DNA from 3 places in the Pseudescherichia sp. genome. Region 2 is predicted to be linked to each of the others. Evidence: predicted binding sites of a transcription regulator. Region 2 holds the regulator's gene; each other region holds the start of a gene.
What was found. Region 2 encodes PurR, which represses purine synthesis genes. Its sites were predicted from a motif close to CANGCAAACGTTTGCNTG; they were not measured.

Region 1 (10,808 bases), on a different contig from region 2:
ACGTAGGGCAGCGTAAAGACCTCAATGTCCGGCAGGATCGCTGCAACCGGTGCCATAGAGACGCGGATCATATCGATGGCGCCCATCTGCGCCTGCTCAATCATCTGCTTTTCGTCCCCGAGCACGCCGCCGGGGAAGACTTTAATCTCCAGCTTGCCATCGGTTTGCTGTTTCAGTTTTTCGCCCATCTGCTCTACGGCCACCACGTTAGGGTAACCCTGCGGGTGAACATCGGCAGCTTTGATAACCTGAGCGAGAACGCCCGGGGCAAAAAGTAGTGACGCGGTGGACAGGCACAGAGAAGCCACTAACGGCTTGAGGGTCGTTTTCATCGGGTCAGCTCCAGGGTAGAGAGGTAGTGTTAGCGTTGTTGTATCGAACCGCTTAAAAACTACACCACGCCTGGAAAAACCAAGGTGAAGCGCCTCACAAAAGTAACAACATTGTGAAACGATGGTTCAATTATGTGACAACAGTAGTCCGAATAGCCGTTGAACGGCGCTCGACAAACTCTGCCGAAAGGATGCGGCTCTCCGATAACCTGCCCGGCGCAGCTGCCAGCACCTTTGCTACCGCCTCTTTTCCCTGGGCATCCAGATCCAGACGCACCGTGGTCAGCGAGGGAATGAAGAACGCACTTTCATAGCTGTCATCGTAGCCCACCACCGATACCTGCTCCGGTACGGCAACATTGGCCTGGTGTAGCGCGCTCAACGCGCCTAATGCCATCTGGTCGTTGCCTGCCAGCAGAGCGGTAAAGCTTTTTTTCTCATTAAGCAGCGTCTGCACACCAGCGAAGCCGCTCGGCGCATCCCATGAGCCATAGATCACCGAGCTGGGCGTCAGACCGTACACGTTAAGGCTATCCAGCCAGCTGGCTAAACGCAGCTGAGCCGATACGGCATGCTGTGGACCAGGCATCAGCACAATATGCCGATGTCCCAGCTCATAAAGCCGTTTGACGCTCTCCCGCGTGCCGTTTGTCGGATCGAAAATAACGTGAAAAACGTTGCTATCAGGTGCAACGTCGAGGAATAGACAGGTGACATCTTCGTTCTGCTGCGCTAACGCTTCTGCGATAGCGCTCTCCAGCGGCACGTTAATAATGATCCTGTCGACCAGCTGGGACTTAAAATCATTAATTGAGTGCTGAATAGCGGTGGTATCGCTTTCATCGATCATTGAGATAAGCACGTGATAACCCGCATCGCGGGCATGTTTTTTTACCGAAGCGGCAATTTGCGAAGGGGCATGAAGCGCAAGCGAAGTGGTAACCAACCCAAGGGTATGCGTCTGTTTGCCCACCAGCTGCTGAGCAAGGCGGTTAGGCACATAGCGTAGCTCTTCAATCGCTTTTTCAACGCGGATACGCGTTTTTTCTGCAACGTTCACTGACTTATTTAAAACTCTGGAGACAGTCTGGTAAGAGACGCCAGCGTGGCGGGCAACATCTTCCAAAGTCGCATTTTTGCTCTTGTTCACCCTGTCTCCTTACTCTGTTGCCTCTCAAAATCGCCCCTCTATGATAGCAAAATGTCTTACGTTCACAGGGTAGTTTTTTGCGATCTTGTTCACTGTTTACAGTCAGAAAAAAATACGTTGTGTGATAACGGTTACATTTCACAGCGGTGAACGTTGTGCAAAAGATTTGTCAGGTATTGTATGTAACCTACGGATGTGAACGTCATACATTTCGCGATCGTGCTGTTCACACCCGTTCGTTACACCCAAAGAACGCTATTCGCTGCAATGCAGGCGAAGCACCGACTTCTGTTCCTTGATAAGGAAAAAAGAGATGGTTACCGGCAAAAGGAACTACATACTTTTAAGTATTTTCGACTTTCTCTATCTGTTTGCCTGGTCGGCAACGATGGCTTTTTTTGTAATCTGGACCACGCAACACTTAGGTATTAGCGCAACTAAAACCGGCTGGCTTTACGCTATCAACGCCTTTATTGCCCTAACCATGCAGCCGTTCTTTGGCTATATTTCTGACAAATTCGGCACGAAGAAATCGCTTATTTTCCTGATCGTTGCCCTCTTGCTGCCGATTGGGCCATTCTTCATCTACGTCTATGCCCCGCTGCTGATGAGCACCTTCTGGCTAGGCGCTATCCTTGGCGGGATCTATCTGGGGATTATCTTTAACTCCGGCTGCGGCGTTATTGACTCCTATATCGATAAAATTTCTCGTCGCTACGCCTTTGAATATGGCCGGGTCAGAATGTGGGGCTCTCTGGGTTGGGCCGCAGCGGCCTATATTGTGGGCCGCAATATCAATGACAACCCCAACCTCTCTTTCTGGCTGGCCAGCGCGGCCATCGTATTAGCCGCTGTCTGCTTTATGCTGACCAAAATAGAGGTCACGGTTGAAGAGGAGAGAATGACCTCCTCCCTGAAGGCGGGACATGTCTTTGAACTGGCAAAAAATCGTCAGTTCTGGATGCTGATTATCTTCACGCTGTTTGTCACGCAAATCTACGATACCTATGACCAGCAGTTCGCCCAGTATTTCTCCCTGCAATTCTCCAGTGTGGACGTGGGGAATAAGTGGTACGGCACCCTCGCCTCGGTACAGGTCTGTTTTGAGACGCTATTCCTGGGGTTGATGCCGTGGTTTGTAAACCGCGTGGGGGCGAAATGGGCGCTGGTGATTGCCGGTACGATTATGTCGGTACGTATTCTTGGCTCCGCCGTACCTCTCGGCCCGGTGTGGATTGCCGCGGTAAAAATGATGCACGCCATCGAGAAGCCGCTGATTTTAATCGCCGTGTTTAAATTTATTGCGCAGAATTTTGACCATAAGCTGTCATCGACCATCTATCTGCTGGTGCTGTTCGCCGCCTCCATTGCGACCACGGTCTACTCGCCCATCGTCGGCTATCTGTACGACACCATTGGTTTCGCCAACGCCTATATCATTCTCGGCCTTATTTCCGGCCTCTTCACGCTCTTCTCCGTGTTCTCTTTACATAACCGGAAAGGCCAGGCCATCAATCTTTCTCAGGAGAGAGAGTCTTTAGCTTAACGGAGGCGGTCATGCGCAACGTATTTTCAGTACCAGGCTTTTTACACGGTGCAGATTACAACCCCGATCAGTGGTTGCATCAGCCAGGCATTATCGAGCAGGACATTGCGATGATGAAAGAGGCGCGCTGCAACGTGATGTCGGTGGGTATATTTAGCTGGTCAACCCTGGAGCCTGAAGAGGGCCGCTATCAGTTCGCCTGGCTGGATGAGGTGCTCGATAAGCTTTATGCCAATGGTATCTCTGTTTTTCTGGCGACGCCCAGTGGCGCAAGGCCTGCCTGGGTATCGGAAAAATATCCGGAGGTATTAAGAACCAATAGCGATCGCACCCGGAACCTGCACGGCGAGCGGCATAATCACTGCTACTCCTCACCTGCCTACCTACGGCTGACGGGAAAGATAAACGCGCAGCTGGCGAGGCGCTACGCGAATCACCCGGCGGTGCTGGCCTGGCATATCTCCAATGAATATGGCGGGGAGTGCCACTGCGAGATCTGCCAGGAAAGCTTTCGCGGCTGGCTGAAGGAGAAATATCAGAGCCTGGAGAACCTGAACCGGCGCTGGTGGAGCACCTTCTGGAGCCACGAATATAGCAGCTGGAGCCAGATCCACTCCCCGGGGCCGCTGGGAGAGCAGTCGGTGCATGCCCTGAACCTTGACTGGCGACGCTTCGTCACTGAACAGGTGGCGCTATTCTGTCGCCATGAGATAGAGGCCGTAAAATCCTTTAACCCGGCGCTGCCGGCGACAACGAATTTTCACGGCGCGTTTTATGATTACGATTACTGGCGTCTGGCCCAGGAGATCGATTTTGTCTCCTGGGACAGCTACCCGGAGTGGCATCAGCGTCGGGATCAGCAGGCGCTTGCCTCTTACACCGCCTTTACGTTTGATCTGATGCGTAGCCTGAAGCCCGGCTTACCGTTTCTGCTAATGGAGTCGACGCCTGGCGCAACCAACTGGCAGCCGATCAGCAAGTTGAAAAAACCGGGAATGCATCTGCTCTCGGCCCTGCAGGCGGTGGCGCACGGCTCTGGCTCGGTGCAATATTTTCAGTGGCGTAAAAGCCGTGGCTCCAGCGAGAAGCTGCACGGCGCGGTGGTCGATCATGTCGGGCACCTCAACACGCGGGTGGGGCAGGATGTTAAACAGGTTGGCGCTGCGCTTGAGAAACTAGCCGATGCGGCAGGGAGCGATTACCGGGCCGAGGTAGCCATTGTCTACGACTGGGATAACCGCTGGGCGGTGAACGATGCGGCGGGGCCGCGCAACAGCGGAATCAAATTCGAAGAGACCGTGCATAAGCACTACCAGGCGCTGTGGCAGCAAAATATTCAGGTAGATATTGTCTCTCAGCGCGCCGACATCAGCCGGTATCGCGTGATTGTTGCCCCTATGCTCTATATGGTCAACGCGGCGTTTGCCGACCGGGTGAACCAATTCGTTGCCGCAGGCGGCATCTTTATTGCCACCTACTGGACAGGGATCGTTAACGAGGACGATCTCTGTTACACCACCGGCTTCCCTGGTCCGCTGCGGGACGTTTTAGGCATCTGGTCAGAAGAGATCGACAGCCTGTACGACGGTGAAACAAACCAGATCAAGATGACGGCTGCATCGTGGGGTAACGCAACTCGCGACTATACCTGTCTTGAACTGTGCGATCTGATCCATACCGAAGGAGCAGAGGTGCTGGGCGTTTATCAGCAGGACTTCTACCAGGGCAGACCGGCCGTCACCCGTAATCGCTACGGCAAAGGAGAGGCATACTATTTGGCAGCCAGAACCGGAAGCGATTTTCTGACAGACTTCTACCAGACGATCGCGGGCACACACGGGTTATCAGCCTGCACGACCCTGCGCTTGCCGCACGGGGCGGTAGCAACAGTACGAGAGCAGGATGGCAAGCGGTATATCTTTGTGCAGAACTTTAGCGATCGGCCTGTAACGCTGGATCTGGCCCAGGAAGCCGGGCCGCTTGAGGCGCTGCTAAATACCGGCGAGCGGCAGGAGCAGCAGTACGCGCTGCCCGCCTTTGGCGTCGAGGTCTTTCTGGCGGAGTAATCTCAACGCCGGGCGGCACTGCGTTTGCCCGGCCTACGATGTGGTATCCACGCCCGGTAAGCGTAGCGCCACCGGGCGTTATAACTGCCCTTTACGTAACAGGTAATGGTAGGGCAGCGTCTCTACCTGCTGGGCTACCAGCTCATGCTCCATAAAGCGACAAAAGCCGGGAATATCCCGCGTAGTGGCGGGATCGTCGGCGATAATCAACAGGGTTTCCCCGGCCTGCATGGTGCGTACGGTTTTGCGCACCATCATTACGGGTTCCGGGCAGCGCAGCCCCTGCGCATCAAGAGTATGGTCAGGGCTGGAGAAAAGATCGGTCATTTTCATCTCACACAGTCAAAAACTGCTGTAGTTTACGCCGCGATTATCGCAAAGCAAACCAGGTTAACGATTGCGTGCATTTTAACCATTGCAAAGCGTAGTGAAAGCAGTATGATGCGGCGGTTCAAATTGGGTTCCCTCACCCCAACTCCTAAAAAGGTCACAATATGACGCAGTTCTCGCAATCGCAGCGCACGAAGGCGCTGTTCTGGCTATCGCTTTTTCATCTGCTGGTGATCACCTCCAGCAACTACCTGGTACAGCTGCCGATCTCGGTGTTTGGTTTCCATACCACCTGGGGCGCGTTTAGCTTTCCGTTTATTTTTCTCGCCACCGACCTGACCGTGCGTATTTTTGGCGCACCGCTCGCCCGGCGGATCATCTTTGCCGTCATGATCCCGGCGCTGATTATCTCCTATATCGTCTCGTCGCTGTTTTATATGGGCAGTTGGCAGGGCTTTGGCGCGCTGGCACACTTTAACCTGTTCGTCGCCCGCATCGCCGCTGCCAGCTTTATGGCCTACACCCTGGGGCAGATCCTCGACGTGCGCGTCTTCAACCGCCTGCGTCAGAATCGACGCTGGTGGCTCGCCCCGACCGTCTCTACCGTATTCGGTAACGCCAGCGATACCGTCGCCTTCTTCTTTATTGCCTTCTGGCGTAGTCCGGACGCGTTTATGGCCCAGCACTGGACCGAAATCGCGCTGGTGGACTACAGCTTTAAAGTGCTTATCAGCATTCTATTCTTCCTGCCGATGTATGGCGTATTGCTGAATATGTGCCTGAAAAGACTGGCGGATAAATCTGAAATTTCCGCGTTGCAGGCCAGTTAAAGGTACGCTTCTCAACTTGTGATAAGATGGGCCTATGAGCCGTTTTGGCCGTTTATCGAAAGGAAGAAGTCAATGCGCAATCTGGTTAAGTACGTCGGGATTGGCCTGCTGGTGTTGGGGCTGGCGGCCTGTGATAACAACGACACGAAAACGCCTGCGCAGGGCGCTGCGTCGGAAAGCAATGCAACCGGCCAACCGGTAACCCTGCTGGACGGTAAGGTCACCTTCTCCCTGCCTGCCGACATGAGCGATCAGAGCGGCAAGCTGGGTACCCAGGCGAACAACATGCACGTCTACTCTGACGCCACCGGCCAGAAAGCGGTGATCGTGATCGCTGGGGATAACACCAATGAAGAGCTGCCGGTGCTGGCGAAACGCCTGGAAGAGCAGCAGCGTAGCCGCGATCCGCAACTGCAGGTGGTGACCAATAAATCTATCGAGGTTAAGGGCCACACGCTGCAGCAGCTGGACAGCATTATCTCCGCGAAAGGCCAGACCGCCTGGTCCTCCGTGGTGCTGGGTAAGGTTGATGGTAAGCTGCTGACTATCCAGGTGACGCTGCCGGCGGAAAACCAGCAGCAGGCGCAGAGCGCAGCAGAGAATATTATCAACACCATCGTGATTAACTAGTTGTGTATAACGCCCGGCGGCGCGCTGCGTGCCGGGCCTACGATTCTGAAACGGTCTCCAGCGGAGGCCGTTTTTTTAACTTCAGCGTCAGAAGTAGTGCCACCGCCACCAGCCCTGCCGCCGCGATGTAGATTGACGAGACGCCCATCCACGCCATCAGCAGCCCGGCCGCCGGTCCGGTTATGCCCAGGGCCAGATCCATGAATACCGTATAGGTCGCCAGCGCCGCACCCTGGTTCTGCTGCGGCACCGCTTTGACCGCCACGACACCCAGCGCCGGGAAGACCAGCGAGAATCCCGCCCCCGCCAGCAGCACACCCACTTTCGCCATCCACGGCGCAGAGGCGAGGCCGGTAAGTATCAATCCCAGCGTCTCAACCGCAAAGCAGATCAGCGCTACGTTGAGGCCGCCTAACCGGCTGATGCCGTTCGGGAAAAAGAGCCGCGCACCGATAAAGGCACAGCTAAAGAGGGTCAAAGCAAAGGCCGCGCCGTCCCAGCCTTTGGCATCGTAGAAAAGGGTAATAAAAGTGGCGATAACGCCGAACCCGGCCGAGCCCAGCGCCAGCGCCATCCCATAGAGCCAGATGCGCCCCAGCACGTCGCGAAACGGCAGCGGCTTGCCTTTGCTCACCTTCACCGCCGGACGGGTCAGAGCAAAGAGAAACGCCACCAGTGCCACGGCCATAACGGTGAGGGCCAGCCCGGTGAGGCCAACGTAGTGGAAGCAGAGCACCCCCAGCGGCGCGCCAAGCGCCATCGCACCATAGGAGGCGATGCCGTTCCAGGAGATCACCTTGCCGATGTGCAGCGACCCCACCGTACCCACGCCCCAGAGCGTCGAGCCGGTACCGGCAAAGCTCTGGCCAATACCGAGGATCACCCTTCCAACGCCGAGCAGTACAAGGCTGATGAAGGGCCAGCCGCTGCTAACGCTTGCCAACAGGTAGCCGACGCCGCTGAGAAAGCAGCCGCACAGGCCAAAGAGTACGATCTTTTTTGGCCCCAACGCATCGGCGTAGCGCCCGGCATGGGGGCGACTCAGAAGGGTGGCGAAATATTGCAGGCTAATAACCAGTCCCGCCCAGAAGGCGCTAAAGCCCATGACGTCATGAACATAGCCAGGCAAAACGGCCAGCGGTAGGCCAATCGTGAGGTAGCTTGCGAAGTTAAATATCACTACGGAGACAATGCGCAGATTGAGACGCACTCCGCTTAGCGCCGGGTCGGCGACGGGTTCAGGCATGAAGCTCACCAGTTTTACAACGGTTCTTTACAGGAGTATTTCACTATTATCACGACGCGACGTGAAAATCAGCAGTAATAATAAGATTATCCGTCTTAAGCGAAGCCCAAACAAGGCACTACAATTAACGTGCACAGCGATAAAAGGAATTCAACATGCTTAACGTATTGCCTGAAAAATCTGGTGATAGAGCAGGACTGCACATACTGGTTAAACTGGCCGCGCTGGTCATCATCCTGGCGGGCATTCATGCGGCGGCCGATATTATTGTCCAGCTTCTGCTGGCGCTCTTCTTTGCCATCGTCCTTAATCCTCTGGTCACCTGGTTTTTACGCCGCGGCATTAAACGCCCTATCGCCATTACGATTGTAGTGGTGGTGATGCTGATCGTGCTTACCGCCCTGTTTGGCGTACTCGCCGCCTCGACAACCGATTTTATTAATCTGCTCCCCAAATATAACCGGGAGCTAACGCGCAAAATTGTCGCCCTCCAGCAGGCGCTGCCTTTTTTGAATCTGCATATCTCGCCGGAGCGCATGCTGCAGCGCATGGACTCCGATAAGATGATGACCTTCGCCACTACGCTGATGGCACAGCTCTCTAACGCGATGGCCAGCATTGTTCTGCTGGTGATGACGGTCGTATTTATGCTGTTTGAGGTACGTCACGTACCCTACAAGCTGCGCTTCGCGCTGAATAATCCGCAGATCCATATCGCGGGCCTGCACCGGGCATTGAAAGGGGTGTCGCACTATCTGGCGCTCAAGACGCTTATCAGCCTGTGGACAGGAGTCATAATCTGGCTGGGGCTACTTCTGCTGGATGTACAGTTCGCCCTGATGTGGGGCGTGCTAGCGTTTCTGCTGAACTACGTGCCCAATATCGGCTCCGTGCTGTCGGCCATTCCGCCAATGATCCAGGCACTGCTGTTCAACGGCTACTATGAGTTTTTCATGGTCGGCGCACTCTTCCTGGTCGTGCATATGCTGCTGGGCAACATCCTTGAGCCGCGGATGATGGGCCACCGGCTGGGGATGTCCACGCTGGTGGTGTTCCTCTCGCTGCTGGTGTGGGGTTGGCTGCTGGGGCCGGTGGGCATGCTGCTCTCGGTGCCGCTCACCAGCGTGTGCAAAATCTGGATGGAGACCACCAAAGGCGGCAGCAAGCTGGCTATCCTGCTCGGCCCTGGCCGACCAAAAAGTAAGCTGCCAGGGTAGAGCTCTCTCGCCAGCGGCTGCCTGCACCCGGTGCGCTTAATTCAGGTTTTCCGGGAAGTTCTCTGGCAGTTCGCTGGCTGCACAGGCGATAACGCTGTTGTTATTTGCCCCGCAGTCGCGCACAAAGGTAATCGTCGCGAACTCATCGATCACTTCCGTTGGGTAGGCAGGTCCCGCCTCGCGGTAGGATTCCATAAGAGGAATGTGCTCGTTCTGGAAGCAGACGGTTTTTTCCGGATTGTTTATGACCCAACGCGGGAAGAAGATCGTCCCGTGGAACAGGCGGTCGCCAAGGTTAACAATCAGGCTAACGTCGGTACCGGTTGGCTCGGTCCATGAAATTTTATAGATGCTCTCGCCAACCCGCACAATATAGGCATGCTGATCTTTCACCCAGCGATTGCCGACAATCCCACTATGGATACGGTAGTCCAGCGTCGACTCATTTTTCACATAAATTTCGTAGTTCCAGCCGTTGTCATAGGTATAGACCAGATGTTTACCCACAAAACCACGTAGATCGTGTTTATCAAAGCTGCTCATTTTTTACCTCCTTCATCTGATAGAGATAGCGTACCGCTGCAAATTATGAATTAATAACGTTGATTTTGGATAATATTCATCAGATTTTTAGATAAATTATGCACAAGACAACGCTTGAGCAGTGGTCACTGCTGGAAAAAGTGATTGAGCTGGGCAGCTTTGCTAAAGCCGCCGAAGAGACGCATCGCAGCCAGTCATCGGTTAGCTACAACCTGGCGCTTCTGCAAGAGCGTCTGGGTATTGCGCTTTTAGTGCCGGAAGGCCGACGGGCCGTACTTACGCCTGCCGGGGAGCTGCTGTTGAAACAGGTTAAGCCCCTGCTGAAGGCGTTTGCCTATGTCGAAACGCGTGCGTCTACAATGCGGAACGGTATGCGCACCCGCCTTGATTTAGTGGTCGACAGCATTTTTCCCCGCAGCCATCTTTTCGCTGCTTTGCGCCAGTTTCAGCACTGTTATCCCCAGACCCAGGTTCACCTCACCGAAGCCCAGGAAAACGTGGCCCTGCCAGCGCATACGGAAGCTGACGTGATGATCCTGCCGCGCCGGCAGGATATGACCGGACGCGGAGAGTGGCTGATGAACGTTGATTTCATCGCCGTGGCCCATCGAGACCATCCGCTCTTTGCGTTGAGTACACTCAATGACGAAGCGCTCTCTGCCTGGCCGCTGATCCGTATCGCCGAGAGCGACAGTACTCAGCAGTCCACCAGCGAAGCCTGGACCTTTTCTACTATTGATGCTGCGATTGAAGCGGTGATGTACCAGGTGGGATACGGCTGGCTACCGGAAGAGCGGATCCGCGAGCAGCTGGAGGCGGGTATCTTAAAAACGCTGCCTCTGAGCCACGGCGTGCGCCGCGCCACCCCCCTGCACCTGATTGTAAAGAAAGACTTAATGCCCCTGGATGAACAGGTTA
Region 2 (10,808 bases):
GAGCCTTTCATATACAGAAGGATCGGGTTTTCAGCGATCTGCAGCTGAATTTTCTCTACGGTTGTGCTCATTGTCTTACTTCCTTAACGTCTTACGGCGTGATGTGACATTCTAGCTTTTCACACCAGCAGGTAAAATAACATTTTGTTCACCAACCGTTAGTTTATCGTCTGAAGGGTAAAGTTGCCGTAAAAATTGTGCTGCTAAGCGTCCGGCCCTTCACAACTGGTCATCTCGTGAGCACAAAACAGGGTTAAGTGATGCTTTTTTTTGCGCTTGCTAACGAAACAGAGCTGTGATGCAAAAAGTTTATTAACTTTTTGGCATTTTATGCTTTAGAATCGACGAGTTTTGTAAATCACACGCATGTCGTATTCGTTACTTGACTGACTCAGGGGATTGCTCAGTGGCGCGGATAAATAAAATCTCGATCACGCTCTGTGCTTTAGTTTTTGCCTCAATGACGTTCACGCCGCTGGCCTGGGCGTCCGAACAGGCGCGGCCCTCTGCCGTGCAAAAAACGCATTTGGCAAAAACATCAGAGCGAAAGAGTAAAAGCACTAACCAAAAGACCTCAAAGAAAAGCAGTGGCACTGCAAAAAATACAACTAAAAAAACCGGTACAAAAGCAAGCACCGTCAAGACCGTCTCTTCCAGCACCAAACGCGCATCAAGCAGCGCGAAAACCAGCAAAGTCGCCTCTCGCCGCACCAAAAACAGCCCAGATAAGATTGCCTCCCTCGCGGGTGCAGAAAAATGCACCGTGCGCAAAGGGCATAAGACGCGCTGTGTGAAGGCAAAAAACGATAAGCCGGAGACGCTGGCGGATCTACATAAAGCGCGTGTGCAAAAAGCGCAGAAAACGGCAATGAATAAACTGATGGATCAGATCGGCAAGCCCTATCGCTGGGGAGGCTCCTCCCCGCGTACCGGTTTTGACTGCAGCGGTCTGGTCTATTACGCCTATAAGGATCTGGTCAAGTTCCGCATTCCCCGTACGGCCAATGAGATGTACCACCTTCGCGATGCGTCTCCGGTAAATACCCGTGAGTTACAGAGTGGCGATCTGGTCTTCTTCCGTACCCAAGGCCGGGGCACGGCCGATCACGTTGGCGTCTACGTCGGTAACGGTAAATTCATTCAGTCTCCGCGCAGCGGTCAGGATATTCAGATCACCTCCCTGAACGAAGACTACTGGCAGCGCCACTATGTGGGGGCACGCCGGGTAATGACCTCGAAAACCCTTCGTTAATTCAGCGTCCTGCCCTCCGTGGCAGGACACAACGTTCCCTTACTCTACCGCGTACTCACGTTCGGCCTGGCCGCGCCCTGACACCAGCACCAGCAGCAGTGCCAGCACCGCAATCAGCGCGCCGGTCACCGGTACTACGCTATACCCCAGTCCTCCCGAGATCACCGCGCCCCCCGCGGCAGCGCCCAGCGCATTACCGAGATTGAAAGCACCGATGTTGACGGATGATGACAGGCCTGGCGCCTCATGAGCCACGCGCATCACACGCATCTGCAGCGGTGGCACCACGGCAAAGGTCGCCGCACCCCAGATGACCATGCTCACCGCCGCACCCAGCTCGTTACGCGCCAGCAGCGGGATTGCCAGCATGATAACGATCAGCAGCAGGAAAAAGCCTTTTAGGGTGCCGGTTACAGAGCGATCCGCCAGCTTGCCGCCCAGGTAGTTGCCGATGGAGAAGCCCACCCCAATCAGGACCAGCATCGCGGTAACAAACAGCGGCGTAGCATGGGTAATCTCATGCAATACCGGGGCGATGTAGGTATAGAGCGTAAACATTGCCCCTGCGCCCAGCACGGTGGTCAGTAAAGCTGACAGCACCTGCGGACGCACCAGCACGGCCAGCTCTTTACGCACCTCCGGACGCTCTCCGGCGCTGCCTTTTGGCAGGGAGAAGAAGAGGCTCAGCATCGAGATCACGCCAAGGCCCGCGGTGGCGAGAAACGACATGCGCCAGCCGATGGTTTCACCCAGCCACGTTGCCGCCGGTACGCCGCCGATATTCGCGATGGTCAGCCCCATAAACATGGTGGCCACCGCGCTGGCCTGCTTCTCTTTCGGCACGACGCTGGCTGCCACGACCGACCCCAGGCCAAAGAAGGCACCGTGGTTAAGGCTGGTGATGATGCGCGAAAGCATCAGGGTGGTGTAGTCGGGAGAGAGTGCGGACAGCACGTTGCCCAGGGTAAAGATTGCCATCAGGAAGATCAGCGCGCTACGGCGAGCACGATGGGAGAGCAGCAGCGTCATCAGCGGCGCACCCACCATGACGCCAATGGCGTAGGCGCTGATGAGCATTCCCGCTGCCGGAATAGAGACATCTACTCCGCGGGCGATAGTTGGCAGCAGGCCCATCGGGGAGAACTCGGTGGTCCCGATGCCAAATGCCCCAATCGCCAGGGCCAGCAGGGGAAAGTTAATTTTCATATTTTGACTCCAGAATTGCCGTGTCGATCAGGCGACACTGTCACAGAAGTCAAAAGCATGACATTTATCACAAAAAAACAGAAGTTATCAAACTAACAAAAGTTTATTGCCATTTTGATAACAATTAACGCGGCGCCAGAGGGGATGCCGAAACAGAGGGAGAGGGCTCTCCCTCATGCTAAATCAATTTAACGCAGCGGTCAGCGCACCAGCAACAATCAGGCCCAGCACAACAACGGTCGTCATCAGGGAAAACTTCAGATCTGCACTCATCAATTTCTCTCCATTCTAATTACCCCACAAAAAGTGAGCTTGCGCATTTTTACACATTTATGGGCAAAAATCTTCTTTGATTTGGGGTGATATGCGTTTTAACGCTTCCCCTTTTCATCAAGATAAGACAAAATTCCACGCTAAATTTATTCGCGTACCGGCCATAGACCCCTCCTGACGTTCCGTGTCGTTTTCCCGGCGAATCGCATCCCCAAAAGTTGCGTGCAGGCTGAGTAGAGGCAAACGTTTACCTACACTATTTTCAGGAGCTTACGTCGTGGTTTGGAGTGACATTGAATGGCAACTATAAAAGACGTAGCGAAACGAGCAAACGTTTCCACCACAACCGTATCACATGTAATTAACAAAACGCGTTTTGTTGCAGAAGAGACGCGTAACGCAGTGTGGGCAGCCATTAAAGAGCTGCACTATTCACCCAGCGCCGTGGCTCGCAGCCTGAAGGTTAACCATACCAAATCGATTGGCCTGCTGGCGACCAGCAGCGAAGCGCCCTATTTTGCTGAGATTATCGAGGCAGTAGAGAAGAACTGTTTCCAGAAAGGCTACACCCTGATTTTGGGTAACGCCTGGAACAACCTCGAGAAGCAGCGTGCCTATCTGTCGATGATGGCGCAGAAGCGCGTCGATGGCCTGCTGGTAATGTGCTCTGAATACCCTGCCCCGCTGCTTAGCATGCTGGAGGAGTATCGCCATATCCCTATGGTGGTGATGGACTGGGGTGAGGCAAAAGCCGACTTCACCGACTCGGTCATCGATAATGCCTTTGAGGGTGGCTATATGGCTGGCCGCTACCTGGTCGAACGCGGCCACCGCGAAATCGGTGTGATCCCCGGCCCGCTCGAGCGTAATACCGGCGCAGGCCGCCTGGCCGGCTTTATGAAAGCGATGGAAGAGGCGCTGATTAACGTACCGGAAAACTGGATTGTGCAGGGCGACTTTGAACCTGAGTCCGGCTACCGCGCGATGCAGCAGATCCTCTCCCAGCCGCATCGCCCTACTGCCGTGTTCTGCGGCGGCGATGTGATGGCGATGGGCGCGCTCTGCGCCGTCGACGAGATGGGCCTGCGCGTGCCGCAGGATGTATCGCTGATTGGGTATGATAACGTGCGTAACGCTCGCTTCTTCACCCCTGCACTGACGACCATCCACCAGCCTAAAGATTCGCTGGGTGAAACCGCATTCAATATGCTGATGGACCGCATCGTCAACAAGCGTGAAGAGTCGCAGTCGATTGAGGTTCATCCCCGGCTGATCGAGCGCCGCTCGGTGGCCGACGGCCCCTTCCGCGACTATCGTCGTTAAGCATCCGCCGCCGATCAACGCCTCGGGAGCCGTTTACACTGGCTCCCGCAGCCACTCCCGATTAAGCGTTTCGCTATCCCCTAAATAGTCCAGCAGCCAGCCCAGCGCGGGCGAGTTATCATTTTGCTGCCAGGTCAGGCAGCAGGCCGCATCCGGAAACGGCTCCTCCAGCTGCAGCTCCACCCACTCACCGCGATCGAGCCACGGCCTGGCAAAATGGCCTGGCACCATGCCGATGCATAGCCCGGCGCTCAGGCACTCGGCGGAGGAGGTCCAGTCCGGCACCACCATTCGCCGCTGGTTGTCCAGCAGCCATGTGATGCGTTTGGGCAGTAGCCGGGAGGTATCCTCCCATACCAGTGACGGCCAGCCGCGCAGGAGATCGTCGCTCAGCGGGCCATCCATACCCGCCAGCGGGTGATGAGCGGCCACGACGCAGCGCCAGTTGAGCATGCCCATATCGCGAAAAGCAAAGCGCCCACCCACCGGTATGGCCTGGGTCGCACCGATAGCCAGCTCCACGCGCCCATCGGCCAGCGCATCCCAGACGCCGTTAAACACCTCTTTTTGCACCAGCAGCTCAACGTCTGAAAAATGACGATAGAAGTCGACAATCATCTGCCGGGTGCGCTCGGGCCGGACGATATTATCCACGGCGATAGCAAGCTGGCCACGCCAGCCGTTAGCTATCTGCTGGCACTGCTGTCGGGTGACCTGCATTTTTTTGATGACAGAACGCCCCTCCTGCAAAAACCAGCTTCCTGCCGGGGTTAACACCACGTCCCGGTGCCGTCGTTCAAACAGCGGCACGGCCAGCCACGCTTCAAGCTGTCGTACCGTGTAGCTGATGGCGGAGGGAACCCGGTGCAGCTCCTGAGCAGCGGCGCTAAAGCTTCCGGTACGAGCCACGGTATCTACGACGTCAAGGGAGTAATCTGACCACATATTCTGCCTGCAAAAAATTTGAATGCACTGCGCAAATATTACCGTTTCACAACCGGTAATGCACTGCCTACACTTTGCCGCTTTGTGATCTGCACTGTTTAACCTCTATCGTGAAAGAGAATAAGAAGGAAAGATGATGTTACCTGGTAAAGGATTTTTAGTCTGGCTAGCGGGATTGAGCGTGCTGGGCTTTCTGGCAACGGATATGTACCTGCCGGCGTTTACGGCTATTCAGCAGGATCTTAATACCCCTGCATCGGCAGTAAGTGCCAGCCTTAGCCTGTTTCTGGCCGGCTTTGCCCTTGCCCAGCTGATATGGGGCCCGCTCTCCGATCGCTTTGGCCGCAGGCTGGTCCTCCTCTGCGGGCTGGGACTGTTTGCTTTTGGCTGCATCGGCATGCTATGGGTGCGCGACGGCACCATGCTGCTGATACTGCGTTTTGTTCAGGCCGTGGGGGTATGTGCCGCCGCGGTCACCTGGCAGACGCTGGTAACGGACTACTATCCGGCTCAGCGGGTTAACCGTATTTTTGCCACTATTATGCCGCTGGTTGGGCTCTCCCCCGCCCTCGCGCCGCTGCTGGGAAGCTGGATCCTCGCCCACTCCCACTGGCAGAACATCTTTATGGTGCTGTTTGTTATCACGCTGCTGCTGATGCTGCCCGCACTTCGCCTTAAAAAACCGGTAAAAAAGTATCATCCGCAAACGACACCCGTTACCTTCGGGCTGCTGTTACGCTCTCGCTTTTACTGCGGAAACGTCACCATCTACGCCGCCTGCTCAGCCAGCTTTTTCGCCTGGCTTACCGGTTCGCCGTTTATTCTCAGTGCTCTGGGCTATGGCCCCGCGGCGATTGGCCTGAGCTATGTCCCGCAAACCATCGCTTTTCTGGTGGGAGGCTATGGCTGTCGGGCAGCCCTTCAGCGCTGGCAGGGGCCGCGTCTGCTGCCCTGGCTGCTGGCTGGCTATGCGCTGAGCGTGGTTGCCGTCTGGCTGGTGGCCTTCCTGCCACAGGTCTCATTGACGCTGCTGCTGGTTCCGTTCTGCGTGATGGCGATGGCTAACGGTGCAATCTATCCGATTGTGGTGGCCCAGGCGCTGAGCCCGTTTCCTCAGGGGGCGGGACGTGCAGCGGCGCTACAAAATACCCTCCAGCTGGGTCTCTGCTTTTTAGCCAGTCTGCTGGTCTCAACGCTCATCGCTACGCCTCTGCTTACCACAACCAGCGTTATGCTGCTGACTGTTTTGCTGGCCGGACTGGGCTATTGGGGACAAAAACAAGCAGCAAAATAATTAGTTAACTAACCATAATAGGTTGAACGACCCGTTTTTGCGGCCTATACTCATTTCGATAATTTTTATTAACAAAAATAAGTATGTTTTCACAGGCGCAGGATCGCGCCTGTTCTCCCACGGACGGCATTTTCGGCAAGGGCTATCTCCCTTCCTCTGTTCTACGTCGGATATCAAGCTCACGGCCCGTTCCGTGGGATTTCTCACAAACCATTAAAAGCGTCTACGCTGTTTGAAGGTTCTGATCACATAGGGTGATGGAGAAGCTATGAGTTCATCGTGTATAGAAGAAGTCAACATACAGAGCGATAACTGGTTCCGTATCGCAAACGAACTGTTAAGCCGCGCGGGCATCGCTATCAACGGCACTGCCCCATCGGATATCCGGGTAAAAAACCCCCGTTTTTTTAAGCGCGTCCTAAAAGAGGGCTCACTCGGGCTGGGCGAAAGCTATATGGACGGCTGGTGGGAGTGCGAACGGCTGGATATATTTTTTAGCAAGGTGCTTCGCGCCGGGCTGGAAAACCAGATGCCGCGCCACGTTAAAGATACGCTAAGGATTGCGGCGGCGCGGGTACTCAACCTGCAAAGCCAGAAACGCGCCTGGATAGTCGGTAAAGAGCATTACGATCTCGGCAACGATCTCTTCAGCCGCATGCTTGATCCCTATATGCAGTACTCTTGCGCTTACTGGAAAGAGGCGCAGACGCTGGAGGAGGCGCAGCAGGCAAAACTGCGGCTAATCTGCGAAAAATTGCAGCTGCAGCCCGGCATGCGTGTGCTGGATATTGGCTGCGGCTGGGGTGGTCTGGCGTACTTTATGGCCAAAAACTACGGCGTCAGCGTGACCGGGGTGACCATTTCAGCAGAGCAGCAAAAGATGGCCCAGGCGCGCTGCGAAGGGCTGGATGTAACTATTCTGCTCCAGGACTATCGCGATCTTAAGGATCAGTTTGACCGTGTCGTCTCCGTTGGCATGTTTGAGCACGTGGGGCCGAAAAACTATGCCACCTACTTTGAGGTGGTCGATCGCAACCTCCGGCCCGACGGACTGTTCCTGCTCCACACCATTGGTTCGAAAAAAACCGACCATCACGTAGACCCGTGGATAGATAAGTATATCTTCCCCAACGGATGCCTGCCGTCAGTGCGCCAGATTGCGAATGCCAGCGAGCCCCATTTTATCATGGAGGACTGGCATAACTTTGGCGCTGATTACGATACTACGCTGATGGCCTGGCACGAGCGTTTTCTGGCCGCATGGCCGGACATTGCCGATAACTACTCTGAACGCTTTAAGCGCATGTTCAGCTACTATCTGAACGCCTGCGCAGGTGCCTTTCGTGCCCGGGATATCCAGCTTTGGCAGGTCGTGTTCAGCCGCGGTGTCGAAAACGGCCTGCGCGTGGCGCGCTGACCGATGCTAATAAAAACCCCGGCAGGCCGGGGTTTTTTATTTAATTACTCTTCGCTGCCGCTGACCGAGGCGGCAATCATCGCCGCTTCACGGCTCGCCAGCACGCGCTCAACCGTATCCACAATGGCCTGGGTCTGCGGGTCGATCTCGATATTCACCTTATGCCCCAGCTTCTTATTGCCCAGCGTAGTGCGCTCCAGCGTTTCAGGGATCAGATGCACACAGAAACGCGTCGGCGTCACCTCACCCACCGTCAGGCTAATACCATCCACGCCAACATAGCCTTTATAAAGAATATATTTCATCAGGTTGGCGTCCTGAACTTTAAACCAGATTTGGCGGTTATTTTCTGAGGTCAGAATTTTCACCACCTCTGCGGTCGTAATAATATGCCCCGACATCAGATGGCCGCCGATCTCATCGCTAAACTTCGCCGCACGTTCAACGTTCACCTCGCCGCCTACGCTCAGTTCGCCCAGGTTGGTAATACGCAGCGTCTCTTTCATCAGGTCAAAGCTGACCAGCGGGCCATTGATGCTGGTGACGGTCAGACAGCAGCCGTTATGCGCCACAGACGCGCCGGTCTCCAGCCCCGGCAGCATCGACTCAGGCAGCTGGACGACGTGGGTGCGGAAGTTGGGTTTTTCATCAATGGACACGATTTTTGCCGTGCCCTGTACAATACCAGTAAACATGCCTACAACTCCTGTAACCATTAATTCGGCGCAAGCCGTTTTGATAATTGCACAATAACAGGTGGAAAAAGAGGTTGCCAGCGCTGCACCCGCCCAGGCTGTTTTTTCTCTGGCATATTCGCCGTTCCCCGTTACAATGGTCTGGCTATTTATCCTGCAATCTCTTCTTGCTGCCAGTTAAGGCGGCTTTTTCATGCTTACCAATAACAACAATATACAGGTGTTTCCGTGCAGAAGTATTATATCGAAGCACGCCAGCTGCTGGCGTTGGCTATCCCAGTGATCCTTGCGCAGATAGCGCAAACCGCGATGGGATTTGTTGATACGGTCATGGCGGGGGGCTACAGCGCCACCGACATGGCGGCGGTGGCGATCGGCACCTCTATCTGGCTTCCGGCCATTCTCTTTGGCCACGGCCTGCTGCTGGCCCTGACGCCGGTTATCGCCCAGCTTAACGGTTCGGGCCGTCGCGATCGCATTGCCCAACAGGTGCGTCAGGGGTTCTGGCTGGCGGGCTTCGTCTCGGTGTTAATTATGATTGTCCTCTGGAATGCCGGGCATATTATTCATGCTATGCATAATATTGATCCGGAGCTGGCGGACAAAGCCGTACGCTATCTTCGCGCCCTGCTGTGCGGCGCACCGGGTTACCTCTTCTTCCAGGTAGCACGTAATCAGTGCGAAGGTCTGGCAAAGACCAAGCCCGGCATGGTGTTTGGCTTTATTGGCCTGCTGGTGAACATTCCCGTTAACTACATCTTTATCTACGGTCACTTCGGCATGCCGGAATTGGGCGGCGTTGGCTGCGGCGTGGCCACGGCGGCGGTCTACTGGGTGATGTTTATCTGTATGCTCTCCTACGTAAAGCATGCCCGCTCCATGCGCGACATCCGCCAGGATCAGCACGTTGCCAGGCCCGACTTCAGCGTCCTTAAACGTCTGGTGCAGCTTGGCCTGCCGATCGCGCTGGCGCTCTTCTTTGAGGTGACGCTCTTTGCCGTGGTCGCGCTGCTGGTTTCCCCGCTGGGTATCGTTGATGTAGCGGGCCACCAGATTGCCCTTAACTTTAGTTCGCTGATGTTTGTCCTGCCGATGTCGCTGGCGGCGGCGGTGACCATTCGCGTGGGTTTTCGCCTGGGTCAGGGATCGACGCTGGACGCGCAGACTGCTGCGCGCACCGGTTTAGGCGTGGGCGTCTGCATGGCAGTGCTTACCGCCATCTTTACCGTATCGCTGCGGGAGCATATCGCCCTGCTGTATAACGATAACCCCGAGGTGGTGCACCTCGCGGCGCAGCTGATGCTGCTGGCAGCGATCTATCAGATCTCTGACTCCATTCAGGTGGTGGGCAGCGGCATCCTGCGCGGCTATAAAGATACCCGCTCGATCTTTTTCATCACCTTCACCGCCTACTGGGTGCTGGGGCTGCCGAGCGGCTATGTGCTGGCGCTGACCGATCTGGTCGTCGATCGCATGGGCCCGGCAGGTTTCTGGATGGGCTTTATTATCGGCCTGACCTCGGCAGCGATCCTGATGATGCTGCGGATGCGCTTCCTGCAGCGTCAGCCCTCAAGCGTGATCCTCCAGCGCGCCGCGCGATAATCCACGACTAGCCGCCTACGGGCGGCTTTTTTATCTGCGGTTAAACGCCGCTAGCGCAAGACAATGCCATGCAGAAATACACCGACCAGATGCGCAATATGCGCTTGCGGGGCGCGCTCTTGCTCAGTAGAGAGTGAAATTGCCGTTGCGATACACACCAGGTCATCAAAACTGATATCAGTCCGAACTGCTCCTGTCGCCTGTCCATTCTGCAAAAGTCGTGTCCCCTCCTCGCGAGTTGCAACGCATCCTGGCGTTCCGATCTGAAGAACAGTGCCGAGCGACGCCGCAATGCCACGGTAGACATTGGTATACTGGACGAGCTCTTCGAGATACAAACGCAACGCATCCAGCGGAGCAAGCGAAAGGGCTCTTACCCGGCTGGCCTCTGATAAAGCCAGAAACCGATCGCTATATGCCGCCGCCAGCAGTGCTTCACGCGTCGGGAAACGTCGATAGAGCGTACCAATACCGACGCCTGCACGCTTCGCGACATCTTCTAACGAGACGCCTGCGCCCCTTTCATAAAAAATCTCCTCGGCCGCAGCGAGAATTCGCGTTTTGTTTCGCTGCGCATCGGCGCGTAGTGGGGGTTCGTGAGCCAACTCTTTTTTCTCCTGGTGATACTTGCTAAATGGAGGGTAACTCCACATAATAAATGGAGCAACCCTCCACTTAACCAAGAGCGAGACTATCTATGGCGATGAGATTCGAAAAAAAGGTCGTGGTGATCACCGGTGGCAGCGACGGTATCGGTTTGACGACAGCGAAGATGTTTGCGGCAGAAGGCGCGCACGTCTA
Region 3 (10,808 bases), on a different contig from region 2:
AGGCGAGATCGGCAGGCAAATTCCACGGCATGGCGTTTTCCATACCAATTACGCGATCGACCGCTAACGCTGCAATCAGACTGATCATTGTATCTATCCCGGAGCTAAAAATTGTCGCCACTATACGGAAAGCGCTCACGCTCGTCGACTGGCGGCAAGGTAAAGAGAACGAAAATTTTTCATTCTGCTGGCGGGTCCGCAGTTGCCTTTGGGCCGCCAGCGTAGATGATTAAACCGTCGGCCTGGCCTGCGGTTCGTCGTTGGCATCGCCGGAGTGTTTGCCCTCCTCCGTACCCTGCCAGCCGTGCCGCTGGGTATGAGAGAGATGGGCCCGATCCTCGGTAATGATCTCCGTCAGCATGGCGCTGGTGCGTTTGAACACCGCCGCCCGCGCCTGGGTATCATCTTCACCCTGCGCCATCTCCTCTATCATGTCTGAATTATAGCGGCGAAACAGATCGGCGCGCTCCCGGGCCTCATACTCGCCCAGTCCCAGACTCTCCAGCGCCAGACGACCGGTACGCAGCGCGCCTTCAAAGGTTTCACGCTCCGGCCGCTCGACGCCCGCCTGGCGCAGGCGGATAAAGTGATCGACGTCGCGGGCACGGGCAACAATTTGCAGATGAGGGAAGTGCTCTTTAGCCAGCTCGGTCAATTGCAGGTTAGCCTTGGGATCGTCAATGGCGTTGATCAGCACCTCGGCCTTGCCTGCCCCGGCAGATTCCAGCAGATCCACGCGGGTCGCATCGCCATAGAAGACCTTCATGCCAAACTTGCGCAGGGTTTCAATATGGTCAGGATCGTGATCGAGAACGACCATTTTCACCCCGCTGGAGAGCAGCAGACGACCAGCAATCTGTCCGAAACGGCCGAAGCCCGCAATAATGACCCGCGGCTGCTCTTCGTCAATCTCATCCGCCTCACGCTGCTGGCCTGTGCTTTTGCTATCAAGCCGGGTCAGCAGCACCAGCAGCAGCGGCGTCGCCGCCATTGAGAGCGCCACCGCCAGAGTCAGCGCCTTGGCCCACTCGGGATCCAGCACGTTAGCGCTTTGCGCTGTGCCAAATACCACGAAGGCAAATTCGCTCCCCTGCCCCAGCAGAACCGCGAACCAGCGCCGCTGCTTACTCGGCACCTTCAACGGACGGGCAATCAGCCATAGCACCAGGGTTTTAATCACCAGGAAGCCCACCAGCAGGATGATAATGCGCAGCGGGTGGGTCACCAGGGTACCGAAGTCGATAGACATGCCGACGCCGATAAAGAACAGCCCCAGCAGCAGACCTTTAAACGGCTCGATATCGCTCTCCAGCGCATGACGGTACTCGGAGCTGGCCAGCAGCACCCCGGCCAGGAAGGCCCCCATCGCCATCGACAGCCCGGCCTCCTCCAGCAACAGCCCGAAGCCAAAGACCAGGAACAGCGCTACGGCGCTGAAGACTTCTCGCAGGCCAGTGCGGGCGACAAAGCGCAGCGCCGGACGCGCAACGTAGCGGCCAATCAGCACCACTATAGCCAGCGCGGCGACCACCTTCAGCGCCGAAAGGGTAAAGGCACCCAGCGTGGTGGCCCCGCCGCTGGCTGCCAGCAGGGGGATCATCGCCACCAGCGGAATGGCGGCGATATCCTGGAACAGCAGAACGGCAAAGGCGCTGCGTCCCATCTGCGAGACCATCAGGTTACGCTCGTTCATGGCCTGCATGGCGATTGCCGTCGAGGAGAGCCCCAGCGTCAGGCCGATCAGCACCGCCACCTGCCAGCGCAGGCCCAGCGCCATACAGAACGCGCCCAGCAGCAGGCCGCAGACCAGCATCTGCAGCGCGCCGCCGCCAAACACCGAGGCACGCAGCTTCCACAGCCGCTGGGGATCCAGCTCAAGACCGATAACAAACAGCATCAGCACCACGCCGATCTCAGCAAAGTGCAGGATCGACTCGGCGTCGGTGACCAGCCGCAGCCCCCACGGACCAATAATGCAGCCCGCAATCAGATAGCCGAGCACCGAGCCGAGGCCGAGGCGCACCGCAATCGGCACGATCAGCGCCGCCGATCCCAGGTAGATGAGCGCTTGTATTAGGGTATGGCTATCCATGATTGACCTCCTGCCACTCCATCAGCCGCTGCTTGTAGTGACGCGCCTTGGCATTCAGGGTTTCATCATCGTTGACGAACGTGTTGTGCATCGAGAAAGGGGCCAGCCACTTCATGCCGCAGTAGATCGCCGTGGCCTGAAGGGGCTGCGCCAGCGCCTTAAAGCCCGGATGCGAACCAATATCGAAGTGGTGCTCACCGCCGCCGGTGGTCACGGCCCACAGCAGATGCTTGCCATGCAGCGCGGTACCGCCCTCGCCGTAGGCCCAGCCGTGCGTGAGCACTTTATCCATCCATAGCTTGAGTAGCGGCGGGACGCTATACCACTGCAGAGGATGCTGCCAGACTACCAGATCCGCGCGCGATACGGCCTCCTGCTCGGCGGCGATATCAATATTGAAGTCGGGATAGAGTTGGTAAAGCGAACGGACTTCCACGCCGTCCAGCGCCTCTGCCTGCTCAAGCATCCGCTTATTCGCGTGGGAATGCCGCGGATAGGGATGAGCATAAATAATCAGAATCATTCATTAACCTGTCTAAACTACGCTGTTGTAATGGCAGTGAGTTTAGACAGTTAATCGGTGCGCTTACAGAGGAAAGATCCGCTTTGCTTAGTCTTTTTCGATCAGTTGGGATACATCGGATGTTTTGATCTGGCGGCTATAGCCCTGCTGGTCAACATAGCGGGTCATGCCGGTATCTTTATCAATTTCAGGCTTGCCCTGGGTAACGATCATCTCGCCGCTTTTGGTCGACATAATGTAGTCGCTGGAGCAGCCTACCAGCGAAAGTGATACGGCACCCAGAAACAGAACAGCAGCAATCCTCTTCATAACAGACTCCTTATATCGTGGAGAGGAGAGTGTAACGAAGCGATCTATTATTTAATATCGCAAAAATATATTAAAATGCTAACGGCGAAGCGATTGGAAATATATTCATCTGGTCTATTAGTTAGCAGCAATAATAAAAAAAGCCCGGTGGTTTTATTCCGCCGGGCTTTGCACTTTTACCTGCCGATTACTTAGCGATCTGCGCGTGCATCTCCTGCACGGAGGTCACTTTCTCGGTGGCATCCGCATTCAGCGCCATCGCCGTGGCGAAGCCGCCGTTCAGCGTGGTGTCGTAGTGCACCTTGTACTGCAGGGCGCTGCGGCGGATCAGTTTGGAGTCCTCAATCGCCTGACGGCCTGCGGTGGTGTTGATGATGTAGGTGTACTCACCATTCTTGATACGATCCTGAATGTGCGGACGCCCTTCATGCACCTTGTTCACCAGACGCGGGTTGATACCTGCTTCACCCAGCACAATCGCCGTGCCGTGGGTGGCATCCAGCTCAAAGCCGAACTTCAGCAGCTTGGCAGCCAGGTCAACGACGCGCTCTTTGTCGCCTTCACGTACGGAGAGCAGCGCCCGGCCCTGTTTCTTCATGGTGGAGTTACTGCCCAGCTGCGCCTTGGCAAAGGCCTCGGCGAAGGTGCGGCCTACGCCCATCACTTCACCGGTAGAGCGCATCTCTGGCCCTAACAGCGGGTCCACGCCAGGGAATTTGTTGAACGGCAGCACCACCTCTTTCACCGAGTAGTACGGCGGGATAATCTCTTTAGTGACGCCCTGCTCGGCCAGGGTTTTACCGGCCATCACCCGCGCTGCCACCTTCGCCAGCGGCACGCCGGTGGCTTTGGAGACGAACGGTACGGTACGCGCAGCGCGTGGGTTAACCTCAATCAGGTAGACTTCGTTGTCCTTCACCGCGAACTGGACGTTCATCAGGCCGCGTACCTGCAGCTCGAAGGCCAGCTTCTGCACCTGCTGGCGCATCACGTCCTGGATCTCCTGGCTCAGGGTGTAGGCCGGGAGTGAACAGGCCGAGTCACCGGAGTGTACGCCCGCCTGCTCAATGTGCTCCATAATGCCGCCAATCAGCACCATTTCGCCGTCGCAGATAGCGTCAACGTCCACCTCTACCGCGTCGTCAAGGAAGCGGTCCAGCAGCACCGGCGCGTCGTTAGAGACGCTGACCGCCGTCATAAAGTAGCGACGCAGGTCAGTCTCATCATAGACAATCTCCATCGCCCGGCCGCCCAGCACGTAGGAGGGGCGCACCACCAGCGGGTAGCCAATCTCTTTCGCCTTCTCAACCGCCTGCTCGATAGCGGTCACGGTGGCGTTGGCAGGCTGCTTCAGCTTCAGACGGTCTACCGCCTGCTGGAAGCGCTCGCGGTCTTCGGCACGGTCGATAGCGTCCGGGCTGGTACCGATAACCGGTACGCCAGCGGCTTCCAGGGCACGGGCCAGCTTCAGCGGGGTCTGGCCGCCGTACTGAACGATAACGCCCTTCGGCTTCTCGATGCGGACGATCTCCAGCACGTCTTCCAGGGTGACCGGCTCAAAGTAGAGGCGATCCGAGGTGTCGTAGTCGGTGGAGACGGTTTCCGGGTTACAGTTGACCATGATGGTCTCGTAACCATCTTCACGCAGCGCCAGCGAGGCGTGTACGCAGCAGTAGTCAAACTCGATGCCCTGGCCGATACGGTTTGGTCCGCCGCCCAGCACCATGATTTTGTCACGATCCTGAGTCGGGTTCGCCTCACACTCCTCCTCATAGGTGGAGTACATATAGGCGGTGTCGGTGGCGAACTCTGCGGCACAGGTGTCCACCCGCTTGTAGACCGGGTGCAGATTGTACTGCTCACGCAGCTTGCGCACTTCCGCTTCACGTACGCCCGCCAGCTTGGCCAGACGCGCGTCGGCAAAGCCTTTGCGCTTCAGCTGGCGCAGGAAGTCAGCGTCGAGGCCGTTGATGCCCACTTCCGCCACCTTCTCTTCCAGGCGCACCAGCTCTTCAATCTGTACCAGGAACCAGCGGTCAACGTTGGTCAGGTTAAAGACGCCATCAACCGACAGGCCCGCACGGAAGGCGTCCGCGATGTACCAGATACGCTCTGCGCCCGCGTCTTTCAGCTCGCGGCGAATTTTGGTCAGCGCTTCCGGATCGTCCAGGCTCACTTTCGGGTCGAACCCGGTCGCGCCCACTTCCAGGCCGCGCAGCGCTTTCTGCAGCGACTCCTGCTGGGTGCGACCAATCGCCATCACTTCGCCAACGGACTTCATCTGGGTCGTCAGTCGGTCGTTGGCACCAACGAATTTCTCGAAGTTAAAGCGTGGGATTTTCGTAACAACGTAGTCGATAGAGGGCTCAAACGACGCCGGGGTACGGCCGCCGGTGATGTCGTTCATCAGCTCGTCAAGGGTGTAGCCCACCGCCAGCTTGGCTGCGACTTTCGCAATCGGGAAGCCGGTCGCCTTCGACGCCAGCGCCGAGGAGCGGGAGACGCGCGGGTTCATCTCGATAACGATCAGGCGACCGTTTTTCGGGTTGACCGAGAACTGAACGTTAGAGCCGCCGGTTTCGACGCCGATTTCACGCAGTACCGCCATCGAGGCGTTACGCATGATCTGATACTCTTTATCGGTCAGGGTCTGCGCCGGAGCGACGGTGATGGAGTCACCGGTGTGAATGCCCATTGCGTCAAAGTTTTCGATAGAGCAGACGATGATGCAGTTGTCGTTTTTATCGCGCACCACCTCCATCTCATACTCTTTCCAGCCAATCAGCGACTCATCAATCAGCAGCTCGTTGGTTGGGGAGAGATCCAGACCGCGGGCGCAGATCTCTTCGAACTCTTCGCGGTTATAGGCGATGCCGCCGCCGGTGCCGCCCATAGTGAATGAGGGGCGGATAATGCACGGATAGCCGACATCGGCGGCAACCGCCAGCGCCTCTTCCATGTTATGCGCAATGCCGGAACGGGCAGTATCGAGGCCGATCTTCTTCATCGCGACGTCGAAACGGCGACGATCTTCAGCTTTATCAATCGCGTCGGCGGTGGCACCAATCATCGTCACGCCAAACTCTTCCAGTACGCCCTGGCGCTCCAGCTCCAGCGCACAGTTCAGCGCCGTCTGGCCACCCATCGTTGGCAGTACCGCATCCGGGCGCTCTTTTTCGATGATTTTGCGCACCACTTCCCAGTGGATAGGCTCAATGTAGGTGGCGTCCGCCATCTCCGGGTCGGTCATAATGGTTGCCGGATTGGAGTTCACCAGGATGACGCGGTAACCCTCTTCGCGCAGGGCTTTACACGCCTGGGCACCGGAGTAGTCAAATTCGCAGGCCTGGCCGATGACGATCGGGCCAGCGCCAAGGATCAGGATGCTTTTAATGTCTGTACGTTTTGGCATGGTCTTCTCGGCTCCTGATTATTTAGCAGTCTTACGGTATTGCTCGATAAGTTCGATAAAGTGATCGAACAGCGGCGCGGCATCGTGCGGGCCTGGGCTGGCTTCCGGATGTCCCTGGAAGCTGAACGCTGGCTTATCAGTACGATGGATGCCCTGCAGGGTACCGTCGAACAGTGACGTATGCGTTACGCGCAGGTTAGCCGGCATGGTCGCCTCATCCACCGCAAAGCCGTGGTTTTGCGCAGTGATCATCACGGTGTTGTTATCGATATCTTTAACCGGGTGGTTGCCGCCGTGGTGGCCGAACTTCATCTTCACGGTTTTCGCGCCGCTTGCCAGAGCCAGCAGCTGATGGCCGAGGCAGATACCAAACACCGGAATATCGGTCGCCAGGAAGGCCTGAATGGCATCGATGGCGTAGTCGCAGGGAGCCGGGTCGCCGGGGCCGTTGGAGAGGAAAATCCCGTCCGGGTTCATCTTCAGGACTTCATCCGCCGGGGTCTTCGCTGGGACGACCGTCAGGCGGCAGCCTCTGTCCACCAGCATACGCAGGATGTTGCGCTTCGCACCGTAGTCGTAAGCCACCACGTGGAACGGCAGCGCCTCCTCTTTCTTCGCTTCCGGCAGCTCACCGGCCAGCGTCCAGCTCCCCTGGGTCCAGCTGTAGGGCTCAGCAGTGGTCACCTCTTTCGCCAGATCCATCCCGTTCAGGCCTGGGAACGCTTTTGCTTTTTCCAGGGCCAGGGCCGCATCCGGGCTATCGCCTGCGATAATGCAGCCGTTCTGAGCGCCCTTCTCGCGCAGCAGGCGGGTCAGCTTACGGGTATCGATATCGGCAATGGCCACGATGTTATGGCGTTTCAGGTAGGAAGAGAGGTCTTCAGTATTGCGGTAGTTGCTGGCAATCAGCGGCAGGTCACGAATAATCAGGCCTTGAGCATGAACCTGGGACGCTTCTTCATCGGCTTCGTTAGTGCCGACATTACCAATATGGGGATAAGTAAGAGTGACAATTTGGCGGGAATAGGAGGGATCAGTAAGGATTTCTTGATAACCGGTCATTGAAGTATTGAAAACGACTTCCCCAACCGCCGAACCTGTTGCCCCTATGGCCCGACCGTGAAACTGGGTTCCGTCTTCCAGAACCAATAGCGCTGACTTAATCAAAACACCCTCCAGAGAATATTCACTCACTTTATTTGCATATTAATTCATATTGAAGCCACAAATCAATGCAAATCTGCTTACCGGTGTATTTTTGGCAAACGGCGGCATTCTAGAGACAACCCTGGTAAAAGTCTACTATCGCAGCCACTTTTTCTTAGTTTTTTGCAAAGCTGGTGGATAAGCGGCAGTTTAAGATGCAAAAAGGTGAGCTAAATTGCACAGGAAAACGCTTGCGCACCGCTGTGAAATGCTCTTTTTTATACGGAGCGATAAAAGTGAGGCTGGATGAAGGAAACCTAACAATTTTCGTTGCAAAACTGGAGAAAAATGAGAGTTATGACGTATTAACACTAAAATTAGTACGTAACGGATAAAATAAAGGGGCAATAAAATATTGCCCCGTGCAATCAAAGCATTGCGATCACAATAACCACATCACGATGGGTAATAAATATCACAAATTATTGAGATCGAGCACGTCACGCATGTCGAAAAGACCATTCTTACGCGACTTGAGCCATAACGCTGACCGAACGGCACCGTTGGCAAAAGTCATACGGCTGGAGGCCTTATGGGTGATCTCAATACGCTCGCCAACATCGGCAAACATCGCGGTATGCTCACCCACAATGTCGCCTGCGCGAACGGTGGCAAAACCGATGGTGCCCGGCTCACGTTCGCCGGTATAGCCTTCGCGACTGTAGACGGCGCACTCTTTTAAATCCTTGTCCAGCGCATGAGCGATGGCTTCGCCCATTGCCAGCGCGGTTCCTGACGGAGCATCAACCTTATGACGGTGATGCGCCTCAATAATTTCAATGTCGGTATAGTCACCCATCACCTTCGCCGCTTTCTCCAGCAGCTTAAGCATAACGTTGACTCCGACGCTAAAATTAGCGGCAAAAACAATGCCGATGCTCTGCGCCGCGTCGCTGATGGCCTGCTTGCCCGCATCGTCGAAGCCGGTGGTGCCAATGACCATGCCTTTGCCATGCTGACGGCAGAAAGCCAGATGGGTCAAGGTACCTTCCGGGCGGGTAAAGTCGATAAATACATCGAAGTCGTCCTTCACCGCCTCAAGGCTACTCTGCACCGTTACGCCTGATTTCCCCGCGCCCGCCAGCTCTCCGGCATCGCTGCCCAGCAGAGAAGATCCCTCACGCTCCAGCGCCGCGCCCAGCGTTACGCCATCCATGTTTAGCGCCGCCTGGATCAGCTGGCGGCCCATGCGCCCACCAGCGCCCGCAATGGCAACGCGAATTTGTGCTTCGTGCATAGTTGTGCTCTTTTGTTAATGAAATGCTATAAATCGCCTTCAGATTAACCAGCCCGCTAACGGGCCGCCAGCCGAAAACGCCGATAATAAGAATTTAATGATAAACGCCGAAAAGTATCAGCAAAAGACATGATTGCTGCCTGAGCGGCAGCAACGTGCTATGGCAGGAGATAACTGATGGTCAGCTGGCCTTTCTTCTGTTTTATGCTGCCAATCACCAGCTTATCGATATTTTGCAGGTTAGGAACATGCGTACCACCGCACTGATAGGCAGGCAGATCGCCAAAGCGCACCTTACGCCGATCGCTTTCAAACTCAACATGGCGCAGTAGCCCGGCGCTTATCCAGGCCTCAATGCTTGCTAACAGCGTGTCGCTATCCGGCACGACGGCCCCCTCGCCTGCAATAAAGGTCACCTTTCCCTCTCCCGGCCAGTGGTGCGCTTTTACCGGTTGCCAGCCGTGCCGCTCTGCTGCATAGCCAATCAGATGGCCTGCGCTATGCCAGCGCGAGTGCAAGGCTCGGATTTTCGCGTCGACATGAAGCGTCGTTTCACCTGACGCAAGCGGCGCCGGCAGAATGTGTATTACGCTCTCTCCACGCTGGATAACGCTCTCAACGTTAACATTACCGATCCGTCCTGCATCGGCTGGCTGCCCTCCCCCCTGCGGATGAAACAGCGTCTTATCCAGCACAATGGCATAGCGGCCATCAGGCTCTTCGATACAGCTAAGCACCCGGGCAACGCCCTGGGTTGCATCGCTGGTGTAATAAAGACGTTCAGTCATGGTTGTTCTCCTCTGTCTGAGAACAGTATATTTATAATCTTCAGGGCGATAATTCCCTTTTCAATCACTGCACCTTTGCTTACCAGGCACAAATGAACCCACTCCTGCTTCCCGATCTTGCGACCTTTGTTACCATTATTGAACAGGGGAGCTTCTCCGCTGCGGCGCGCGTGAGTGGCACAACGCCCTCTGCCATCAGCCGCTGCGTCTCACGCCTGGAGCAGGAGATGGGCTGTAAGCTGCTGCATCGCACTACGCGCAAGCTGGCGCTGACGGAGACAGGTAGAACCGTTTACGAGCATGCCCAGGAGATGCTGGAGGCGGCCAGACAAGCGTTAGACTCGGGTGGCAGCCTGCAAACCGTGGCCCAGGGTAAGCTCACCGTTAGCGTACCGAAAGCCGTCGGTCGCTTCGTTATTCACCCGCTGATGCCTGAATTCCTTGCCCGCTATCCGCAGATTGACGTCATCCTGCGGCTAGAGGATCGCTATCTCGATTTAATTAACGACGGCGTGGATTTGGTACTACGCATCACCGACTCCCCTTCACCGGGCCTTTACGGCAAAGCGCTGATGCCGATAACCCATGCTATTTGCGCGACGCCTGAGTATTTACGCAGGCAGGGAACCCCTGCACATCCGCAGGATCTGCGGCACCATAGTTGCATCTCTCTTGGCGAAACACCCGCTGATGCACGCTGGAAATTCCGCCTGCGGGACAAGATGGAGACCGTCCAGACGCGCGGACGCTATGCAGCAAACCATACTGGTGTACGCCTGGACGCGGTGAAGCACCATATCGGCATTGGCAGCCTGCCGCTGTTTACCGCCCGCGAAGCGCTGGAGAGGGGAGAGATCGTACAGGTACTGCCGGAGTGGGAATTTATCAGCACCTACTCCGGAGAGCTGTGGCTGCTATGGACGCGGAATAAACATATGCCCGCAAAAATGCGGGCAATGATTAACTATCTTACCGAAAAGATGCCCACAGGCATCCTTTGAGCACTACTCGACTTCACGTACGTCAACGCGCAGCTCTTTCGGCACCTCGAAGACGATATTCTCTTCGCGGCCCTCAAGGGGGATCGCTTCCCCGCCTCCCAGGGTTTGCAGGCGGGCGATGACGTTCTGCACCAGAATATCTGGCGCAGAGGCACCGGCGGTAACGCCGACGCAGGCCGCATTCGCTACCCATGCCTCCTGGATATCGGACGCGTCGTCGATCAGAAACGCCGCTTTCCC

Region 1: tusA (sulfurtransferase TusA) is a predicted target of PurR. The motif match lies at 5,481-5,498, and genes of this name have one in related genera.
Region 3: carA (glutamine-hydrolyzing carbamoyl-phosphate synthase small subunit) is a predicted target of PurR. The motif match lies at 7,723-7,740, and genes of this name have one in related genera.

The regions. Positions count from the first base shown of each region.
Region 1 covers NZ_DAMBWA010000003.1:295,674-306,481, reverse strand. The annotation lists gene RTX96_RS06245 (TRAP transporter substrate-binding protein) at 1-332, opposite strand, end outside; partial or broken gene RTX96_RS06240 (LacI family DNA-binding transcriptional regulator) at 481-1,482, opposite strand; gene RTX96_RS06235 (oligosaccharide MFS transporter) at 1,796-3,028, shown strand; gene RTX96_RS06230 (beta-galactosidase) at 3,040-5,094, shown strand; gene tusA (sulfurtransferase TusA) at 5,173-5,421, opposite strand; gene RTX96_RS06220 (7-cyano-7-deazaguanine/7-aminomethyl-7-deazaguanine transporter) at 5,589-6,254, shown strand; gene RTX96_RS06215 (DcrB family lipoprotein) at 6,327-6,884, shown strand; gene RTX96_RS06210 (MFS transporter) at 6,922-8,130, opposite strand; gene RTX96_RS06205 (AI-2E family transporter) at 8,286-9,347, shown strand; gene RTX96_RS06200 (phenolic acid decarboxylase) at 9,384-9,890, opposite strand; gene RTX96_RS06195 (LysR family transcriptional regulator) at 9,989-10,808, shown strand, end outside.
Region 2 covers NZ_DAMBWA010000005.1:259,576-270,383, reverse strand. The annotation lists gene grxD (monothiol glutaredoxin 4) at 1-71, opposite strand, end outside; gene RTX96_RS09855 (NlpC/P60 family protein) at 407-1,252, shown strand; gene RTX96_RS09850 (MFS transporter) at 1,292-2,458, opposite strand; gene RTX96_RS09845 (YnhF family membrane protein) at 2,642-2,731, opposite strand; gene purR (HTH-type transcriptional repressor PurR) at 3,029-4,054, shown strand; gene punR (DNA-binding transcriptional activator PunR) at 4,088-4,999, opposite strand; gene punC (purine nucleoside transporter PunC) at 5,136-6,293, shown strand; gene cfa (cyclopropane fatty acyl phospholipid synthase) at 6,562-7,710, shown strand; gene RTX96_RS09820 (riboflavin synthase subunit alpha) at 7,755-8,405, opposite strand; gene mdtK (MdtK family multidrug efflux MATE transporter) at 8,634-10,007, shown strand; gene RTX96_RS09810 (helix-turn-helix domain-containing protein) at 10,058-10,612, opposite strand; gene RTX96_RS09805 (glucose 1-dehydrogenase) at 10,705-10,808, shown strand, end outside.
Region 3 covers NZ_DAMBWA010000009.1:32,067-42,874, reverse strand. The annotation lists gene folA (type 3 dihydrofolate reductase) at 1-88, opposite strand, end outside; gene kefC (glutathione-regulated potassium-efflux system protein KefC) at 230-2,092, opposite strand; gene kefF (glutathione-regulated potassium-efflux system oxidoreductase KefF) at 2,085-2,615, opposite strand; gene RTX96_RS13320 (YgdI/YgdR family lipoprotein) at 2,703-2,924, opposite strand; gene carB (carbamoyl-phosphate synthase large subunit) at 3,112-6,336, opposite strand; gene carA (glutamine-hydrolyzing carbamoyl-phosphate synthase small subunit) at 6,355-7,503, opposite strand; gene dapB (4-hydroxy-tetrahydrodipicolinate reductase) at 7,958-8,779, opposite strand; gene RTX96_RS13300 (alanyl-tRNA editing protein) at 8,938-9,567, opposite strand; gene RTX96_RS13295 (LysR substrate-binding domain-containing protein) at 9,660-10,568, shown strand; gene ispH (4-hydroxy-3-methylbut-2-enyl diphosphate reductase) at 10,572-10,808, opposite strand, start outside.